Regions from separate parts of the Variovorax monticola genome, predicted to be linked through region 2. Evidence: predicted binding sites of a transcription regulator. Region 2 holds the regulator's gene; each other region holds the start of a gene.

Region 1 (2,261 bases), 320 kb from region 2:
TGCGCGAGCATCGACTTGCCCGAACCCGGCTCGCCCATCATCAGCAGGCTGTGGCCGCCCGCCGCCGCGATCTCCAGCGCCCGCTTGGCGCCCGTGTGGCCCTTGACGTCGCACAGGTCGGCATAGCGCGGTGCTGCAGCGCCGGGCGCGGCCTCGACCCGGGCCCAGCCGTCGTCCGACGCCGGCTCGGGCAGCTGCGCCGCCGCGTCGGCGTCGGCCACGAACTGCCGCACCACGTCCAGCAGGTGCCGGGCCCCGTACACCTCGCCGCCGGGCACCAGCGCGGCTTCCTGTGCGCTGTCCATGGGCAGCACCAATCGGGTGGCCACGCCCCGTGTATGCAGCGCCAGTGCCATGGCCAACGCACCGCGAACGGGCCGCAGCTCCCCCGAAAGGGACAGCTCCCCGGCGAATTCGTGGCCGGCGAGCCGGGCGTTGTCGATCTGCCCGCTGGCCGCGAGGATGGCCATGGCCATGGGCAGGTCGAAGCGGCCGGAGTCCTTGGGCAGGTCGGCCGGGGCCAGGTTCACGGTGATGCGCTTGTTGTTGGGAAACTCCAGCCCCGCGTTCTGGATGGCCGAGCGCACCCGCTCGCGCGCCTCCTTGACCTCGGTTTCCACCAGACCTACCAGCGTGAAGCTGGGCAGTCCGTTCGCCAGATGCACCTCAACCGTGACACTGGCCGCTTCCAGCCCCAGCAAAGCGCGGCTTTGCACCAAAGACAAACTCATTGTTGTTCGACTCCCCAAGATGGTGCGCCCATCAGGGGCACGTCCGTGGTGCAGTTCCTGGAGAAACTACCGCCACACGAGGCACCTGTTGTAACGATTTGGCGCTCGCTCAAGCCCGCGGAGAGCGCTCTGCGGGCGGGCTTTTGAGCAGTTTGGCACGCTCCCTGCTTTGAGCCTCACAGTCCCCAACACACTTTGCGAGGAGTTTCCCGATGACGTACCGCACCGCCGCCCAGGCGCTGATCGTTCTTGCCACCGCACTGACCGCTTCGGGCGCCGCCCTGGCGCAGGCCGCAACCGACGCCGCCGCGCCGGCGGCCGCTCCCGCCCCGAACCTCACGGGAAACATCTCGCTGACGACCAACTACAAGTTCCGTGGCCAGGACCAGGACATGCTGGGCAAGAACGACTACGCCAAGACCAAGGGCTTCAAGCCCGCCATCCAGGGCGGCCTCGACTACGCCTTCGGCGACAGCGGCTTCTACGTGGGCAGCTGGAACTCCAGCGTCAACTGGCTCAAGGGCAACAGCATCGAGATGGACCTGTACGGTGGCTACAAGTTCAAGGCCGGCCCGCTGGACATGGACGTCGGTGCGCTCACCTACATCTACCCGGGCAACTCGTCGGGCAACACCACCGAGCTGTACGTGGCCGGCACCTACGCCGACGAAACCCTCGGCTCGTTCACCGCCAAGTACTCGCACACCGTGTCGAAGGACTACTTCGGCTACGCAGGCAACAAGGCGGGCTCGGGCCTGAAGGGCACCAACACCGGCTACCTGAACCTGGCGTACAGCAAGGAAATCGTGCCCAAGGTCACGCTGAAGGCGGCCGTGGGCTACACGAACATGTCCAGCGACATCCGCAGCCTGGGCTACAAGAGCTATGTCGACTACAACGTGGGCGCGTCGTACGACTTCGGCAACGGCCTGTCGCTGACCGGCTCGGTGCAGGGCGCGAACAAGAAGAGTTCGTACCTCGCCGTGAGCAACCCGGGCGTGGACTACGGCTTCGGCACCTTCGGCCAGACGACGTACTCGCCGAACAAGGCGCGCTTCATCCTCACGCTGACGAAGACGCTGTAAGCCACAGAACAACGAGGTGCGGCCCAAGCTGCCGCACCGTTTCATTTCCATCCGAAGGAGAAAACTCATGAAGCTGGTCACAGCCATCATCAAACCGTTCAAGCTCGACGAGGTGCGCGAAGCACTGTCGGCCATCGGCGTGCAGGGGATCACCGTCACCGAGGTCAAGGGGTTCGGTCGCCAGAAAGGCCACACCGAGCTCTACCGCGGCGCCGAGTACGTGGTCGACTTCCTGCCCAAGGTCAAGATCGAAGCGGCCGTCTCCGACGACCTCGTCGATCGCGTGATCGAAGCCGTCGAGGGTGCCGCCCGCACCGGCAAGATCGGCGACGGCAAGATCTTTGTCTACAACCTCGAACAGGTCGTTCGCATCCGCACCGGCGAAACAGGCCGCGAAGCCCTCTGAACGAGTCCAGGCCCGAAAGAACAACGATTATGAAAAAAC
Region 2 (2,261 bases):
GCGGGTGTCGAAGGCGAAGTCGCCGCCGGGCATGAGGCGAAAGCCGCTCAGGTCGGGGTCGGGCTGGGCGGCCATCGCGATCTTGCCCAGCGCCGTGTCTCCCGACACCGCCATGGCCTTGACGGCGGGGCGCGGCGCCTCGTCGGGCAAGGTGGCGCAGCCGGTGGACAGCAGCAAGAGCAGCACGGCCACCAAGGCGAAGAACCCGAGCCCCCGGCGCGACAACGGATGCGGGCGGCGAGGGAGGCAAGGGCTCATGGCCGGGTCGCTACAGCGCCTTGCGCAGGTTGGCGGGCGCTATGCGCAGCGCCTCGCGGTACTTGGCCACGGTGCGGCGCGCGCACTCGATGCCCTGCTCTTTCAGCATTTCGGAAATCTGGCTGTCCGACAGCGGCTTCTTGATGCTTTCCGAGCTGACGAACTGCTTGATGAGCGCGCGCACCGCGGTGCTCGACGCATTGCCGCCGGTCTCGGTGCCCAGCGCCGAGCCGAAGAAATACTTGAGCTCGACCGTGCCGAACGGCGTGGACATGTACTTGGCCGTGGTCACGCGCGAGATGGTCGACTCGTGCAGGCCCAGCTCGTCGGCAATTTCGCGCAGCACCAGCGGGCGCATGGCGAGCTCGCCGTGCACGAAGTAGCTTTTTTGCCGCTCGACGATGGCGTTGCTCACGCGCAGGATGGTGTCGAAGCGCTGCTGGATGTTCTTGATGAACCAGCGCGCCTCCTGCAGGCGCTGCGACAGCGCCTGGCTGCCCTCGCCCTTGTGCGCCTTCAGGGCGCCCGCGTAGATGTCGTGCACGCGCAGGCGCGGCATGACTTCCGGATTCAGCATGACGCGGAACTTGATGTTGGTGCCGCGGCCGGTCTTGGTGACGATCACGTCGGGCACCACGATGTTGCGCTCCACGTCCACGAAGCGCCGGCCCGGCTTGGGCTCCAGCCGCGCAATGATCTGCAGCGCCAGGCGCACCAGCTCTTCGTTGGTGCGCGTGAGCGTGGCCAGGCGCTTGAAGTCGCGCCGCGCCAGCAGCTCCATCGACTGCTTGCACACGGCCATGGCGGTCTTGCGGACCAGTTGTTCCTGCTCGGTCTCGTTGGGGCGGGCCAGCGCGCGCAGCTGGATGCCCAGGCATTCGCCCAGGTCGCGCGCGCCCACGCCCACGGGCTCCAGGCTCTGCAGCAGGCCGAGCGCCACCTGGAAGTGGTGCACCAGGTCGTCGAACTGGTCGTTGTCGTCGCCGGCCAGGCCCGAGGCCAGCGCGGGCAGCGAGTCCTCGAGGTAGCCGTCGTCGTTGAGCGACTCGATCAGGAAGCGCAGCGCGGCACTGTCGTTCTCGCTCAGGCGCAGGCTCAGCGCCTGGCGGTGCAGGAACGACTGCAGCGACTCCTGGCTGCGCGCGAGCTCGGTGGCGTCGGCACGCTCGTCGTCGCCCAGGTTGTTCTGGCGCGCGGGGGCGTCGCTGCCCCACTCGCTGTCGTCGGGCGCGGCCATGTCGACGGTGCCGTCGCCTTCCCAGTCGGGCTCGCGCTCGTTGATTTCCGTGGCCGGTCCGTCTGACTCGGCGGTGCTGGTGGTGGTCGTCTCGGTGGAAGAAGTGGAGGTGCTGGCAGCCGGCGGGGCGAAGTCGCCTTCGCTTTCGATGGCGTCGCTTCCATCGCTGCCGCCGTCATCGCGCGGTACCGGCGCATCGGCCGTGTCGAGCCCGAACTCCTCGCGTGCCGCCTCTTCCGCGGTGCGCTCGAGGAACGGGTTCTCGTCCAGCATCTGCTCGACCTCCTGGCTCAGTTCGAGCGTGGAGAGCTGCAGCAGGCGAATGGACTGCTGCAGCTGCGGCGTGAGCGCCAGGTGCTGCGAGACGCGAAGGGACAGCCCTTGCTTCATGGAGAGCCCACCCGCCCTTACATCCGGAAGTGCTCGCCAAGGTAGACGCGTCGTACCTCGGCGTTGTCGACGATCTCCGAGGGCGTGCCTTGTGCCAGCACATGCCCGTCGCTGATGATGAACGCGTGATCGCAGATGCCCAGCGTCTCACGCACGTTGTGGTCGGTGATGAGCACGCCGATGCCGCGTTCCTTCAGGAAACTGATGATCCGCTGGATTTCGATGACCGCGATCGGGTCGATGCCGGCAAAGGGCTCGTCCAGCAGGATGAAGCGCGGCTGGGTGGCCAGCGCACGCGCAATTTCCACCCGGCGGCGTTCGCCGCCCGACAGCGCCAGCGCGGGCGAATCGCGCAGGTGGTCTACCCGCAGGTCGG
Region 3 (2,261 bases), on a different contig from region 2:
GCCGGCGGTGCGCCATCAGCAGGCCCTTGGCGCGCTCGACGATCTTGCGTTCGTTGAGCGAGGCGCGCACGGTTTCGAGTTCGTCGCTCATCGCCTGCAGCCGGTGCGATTGCTCCTGCACCATGTCGAGCACAGAGCGCTCGAGGTGGCGGCCGAACTGCGCGGGGGCGGTCGCCTGGGCATTGGCGTCGTCGAAGAACAGGGCCGTGGCCTGCGGTGCCGCCGCGTCGACCAGGGTTTCGAGCAGGGCCTGGTAGTCGAGCAGTTCGCTGCGCGACTGCGCGGTCTTGCGCTCGCACAGCGCGCGCAGGTCGGCGGCCAGGCGGTCCTCGACGGTCTTCATGGCGTCGATGCGGCGGGTGCAGCAGTCGAACCAGGCCTGGCTCAGCGCAGGGTCGGCCGGGGCGGAGGTGGCGCCGCGGCGCCGCATGCGCTCCAGCTCGGCGAGCATGCCGTCGGGTTGGCAGTCGCGCCACAGCGCGAGCACGGCCTCGCCCGAGAAGTCGGTGAACACCTGGAAGCAGCGCTCCTGCGACTCGATGAAGTGCTGCCACTGCAGGCGCTGCGCTTCGTCGCTTCGGCCCGTCGCGAGCGCGGCGGCCCCGAAGGCACGCTCCTGGCCGGCGAACTCCTTGCCCTGCATGAAGTTGAACATCGCAACCAGCAGGCGCGAGATTTCCGGGTCGGCGGCGCCATCGGCCGCTTCGAACACCACCGACAACAGGCCGGCGATCAGCTTGGCGAAGGCGGCGACCGCCTGTGCGGGCTTGAGTTCCAGCGCGTCGATGCGGCGGCGCAAGCCGGGCAGGGCGTCCAGCCCCGGCAGCACGAAGGCGATGCGGCTGAACAGCCGCGCGCCGTTGCCCGCGCCCGCGCCGCGGTGGTCGTCGGTTGCCAACTGGTCGAAACCGGCGCGCACTTCGTGCTCGAGCGCGAGGCATTCGGCGATCTGCGGACCGCGTTGCGCTGCGAAACGGCTGCCGCGCGTGGCAAGGAAGATGTTCGACATGCCGCGTTCGCGCTGCAGCGCATGCACCAGACGCCCGATCACGCCCACCAGCTCGCTGGTGCGGGCGAGCTGGTCCAGCTCGTCGATTTCGCAGCGGCGGGCGGCGATGAGGAAGCTCAGTCCGGATTTCATGGTGGGGTGCGGGGAAGGCGGATTGTCACTGCAACATCCGTGCCCCATCTTCGCTTGTGCTTTCGCTTGCCCCTTCGCGAGATGGGCGCGGCAGGCGCCACCTACACTCGGCGGCATGCTCTTGTTGGGAATCGAATCATCCTGCGATGAAACCGGCGTGGCGCTGGTCGAGTCGCACGGCCATGCGCTGCCCGTGCTGCTTTCGCACGCGCTGCACAGCCAGATCGCCATGCACCAGGCCTACGGCGGCGTGGTGCCCGAACTGGCCAGCCGCGACCACATCCGCCGCGTGCTGCCGCTGACCGAAGCCGTCATGGCCGAGGCCGGCCGCTCGCTCGCCGAAATCGACGTGGTGGCCTACACGCGTGGCCCGGGCCTGGCGGGTGCGTTGCTCGTGGGCGCCGGCGTGGCCTGCGCGCTGGGCGTGGCGCTGGGCAAGCCGGTGCTGGGCGTGCATCACCTCGAAGGGCATCTGCTGTCGCCGTTCCTGAGCGCCGATCCGCCGGAGTTTCCGTTCGTCGCGCTGCTGGTGTCGGGCGGTCACACCCAGCTGATGCGGGTCGACGGCGTGGGCCGCTACGCGCTGCTCGGCGAGACCATCGACGACGCGGCCGGCGAGGCCTTCGACAAGAGCGCCAAGCTCATGGGCCTGCCGTATCCCGGCGGGCCGTGGCTCGCGAAGCTGGCCGAGGGCGGCAATGCCACGGCCTTCAAGCTGCCGCGCCCGTTGCTGCACAGCGGCGACCTCGACTTTTCGTTCGCGGGCCTGAAGACGGCCGTGCTCACGCAGGCCAAGAAGCTCGGCGACCAGCTCGAAGCGAACAAGGCCGACCTGGCGGCGTCCACGCAGGCGGCCATCGTCGAGGTGCTGCTGAAGAAGTCGCTCGCCGCGCTCGACCAGACCGGGCTGAAGCGCCTGGTGGTGGCGGGTGGGGTGGGGGCCAACACGAACCTGCGCGAGCAACTGAATGCCGCCTGCGCCAAGCGCGGGGTGCGCGTGCACTATCCCGAGCTGCACCTGTGCACCGACAACGGCGCCATGATCGCCATGGCCGCCGCGATGCGCCTGCAATCCGGCCTGTCGCAGGCCAGCGAGCGCTACGCGTTCGACGTCAAGCCG

What was found. Region 2 encodes sigma-54, which starts transcription at its own class of promoters, with help from an activator protein. Its sites were predicted from a motif close to TGGCANGNAANCTGCTTT; they were not measured.
Region 1: a site for sigma-54 is predicted at 885-902, ahead of ACSFA5_RS24630 (TorF family putative porin). Genes of this name have one in related genera too.
Region 3: a site for sigma-54 is predicted at 1,169-1,186, ahead of ACSFA5_RS11570 (nitrate- and nitrite sensing domain-containing protein). Genes of this name have one in related genera too.

What each region holds. Positions count from the first base shown of each region.
Region 1 covers NZ_JBPJZP010000007.1:115,119-117,379, forward strand. The annotation lists partial or broken gene ACSFA5_RS24625 (YifB family Mg chelatase-like AAA ATPase) at 1-731, opposite strand, end outside; gene ACSFA5_RS24630 (TorF family putative porin) at 944-1,816, shown strand; gene glnK (P-II family nitrogen regulator) at 1,884-2,222, shown strand; gene ACSFA5_RS24640 (ammonium transporter) at 2,252-2,261, shown strand, end outside.
Region 2 covers NZ_JBPJZP010000007.1:434,253-436,513, reverse strand. The annotation lists gene ACSFA5_RS26095 (phospholipase D family protein) at 1-258, opposite strand, end outside; gene rpoN (RNA polymerase factor sigma-54) at 269-1,885, opposite strand; gene lptB (LPS export ABC transporter ATP-binding protein) at 1,903-2,261, opposite strand, start outside.
Region 3 covers NZ_JBPJZP010000003.1:90,890-93,150, reverse strand. The annotation lists gene ACSFA5_RS11570 (nitrate- and nitrite sensing domain-containing protein) at 1-1,141, opposite strand, end outside; gene tsaD (tRNA (adenosine(37)-N6)-threonylcarbamoyltransferase complex transferase subunit TsaD) at 1,257-2,261, shown strand, end outside; gene ACSFA5_RS11560 (alpha/beta hydrolase-fold protein) at 2,254-2,261, opposite strand, start outside.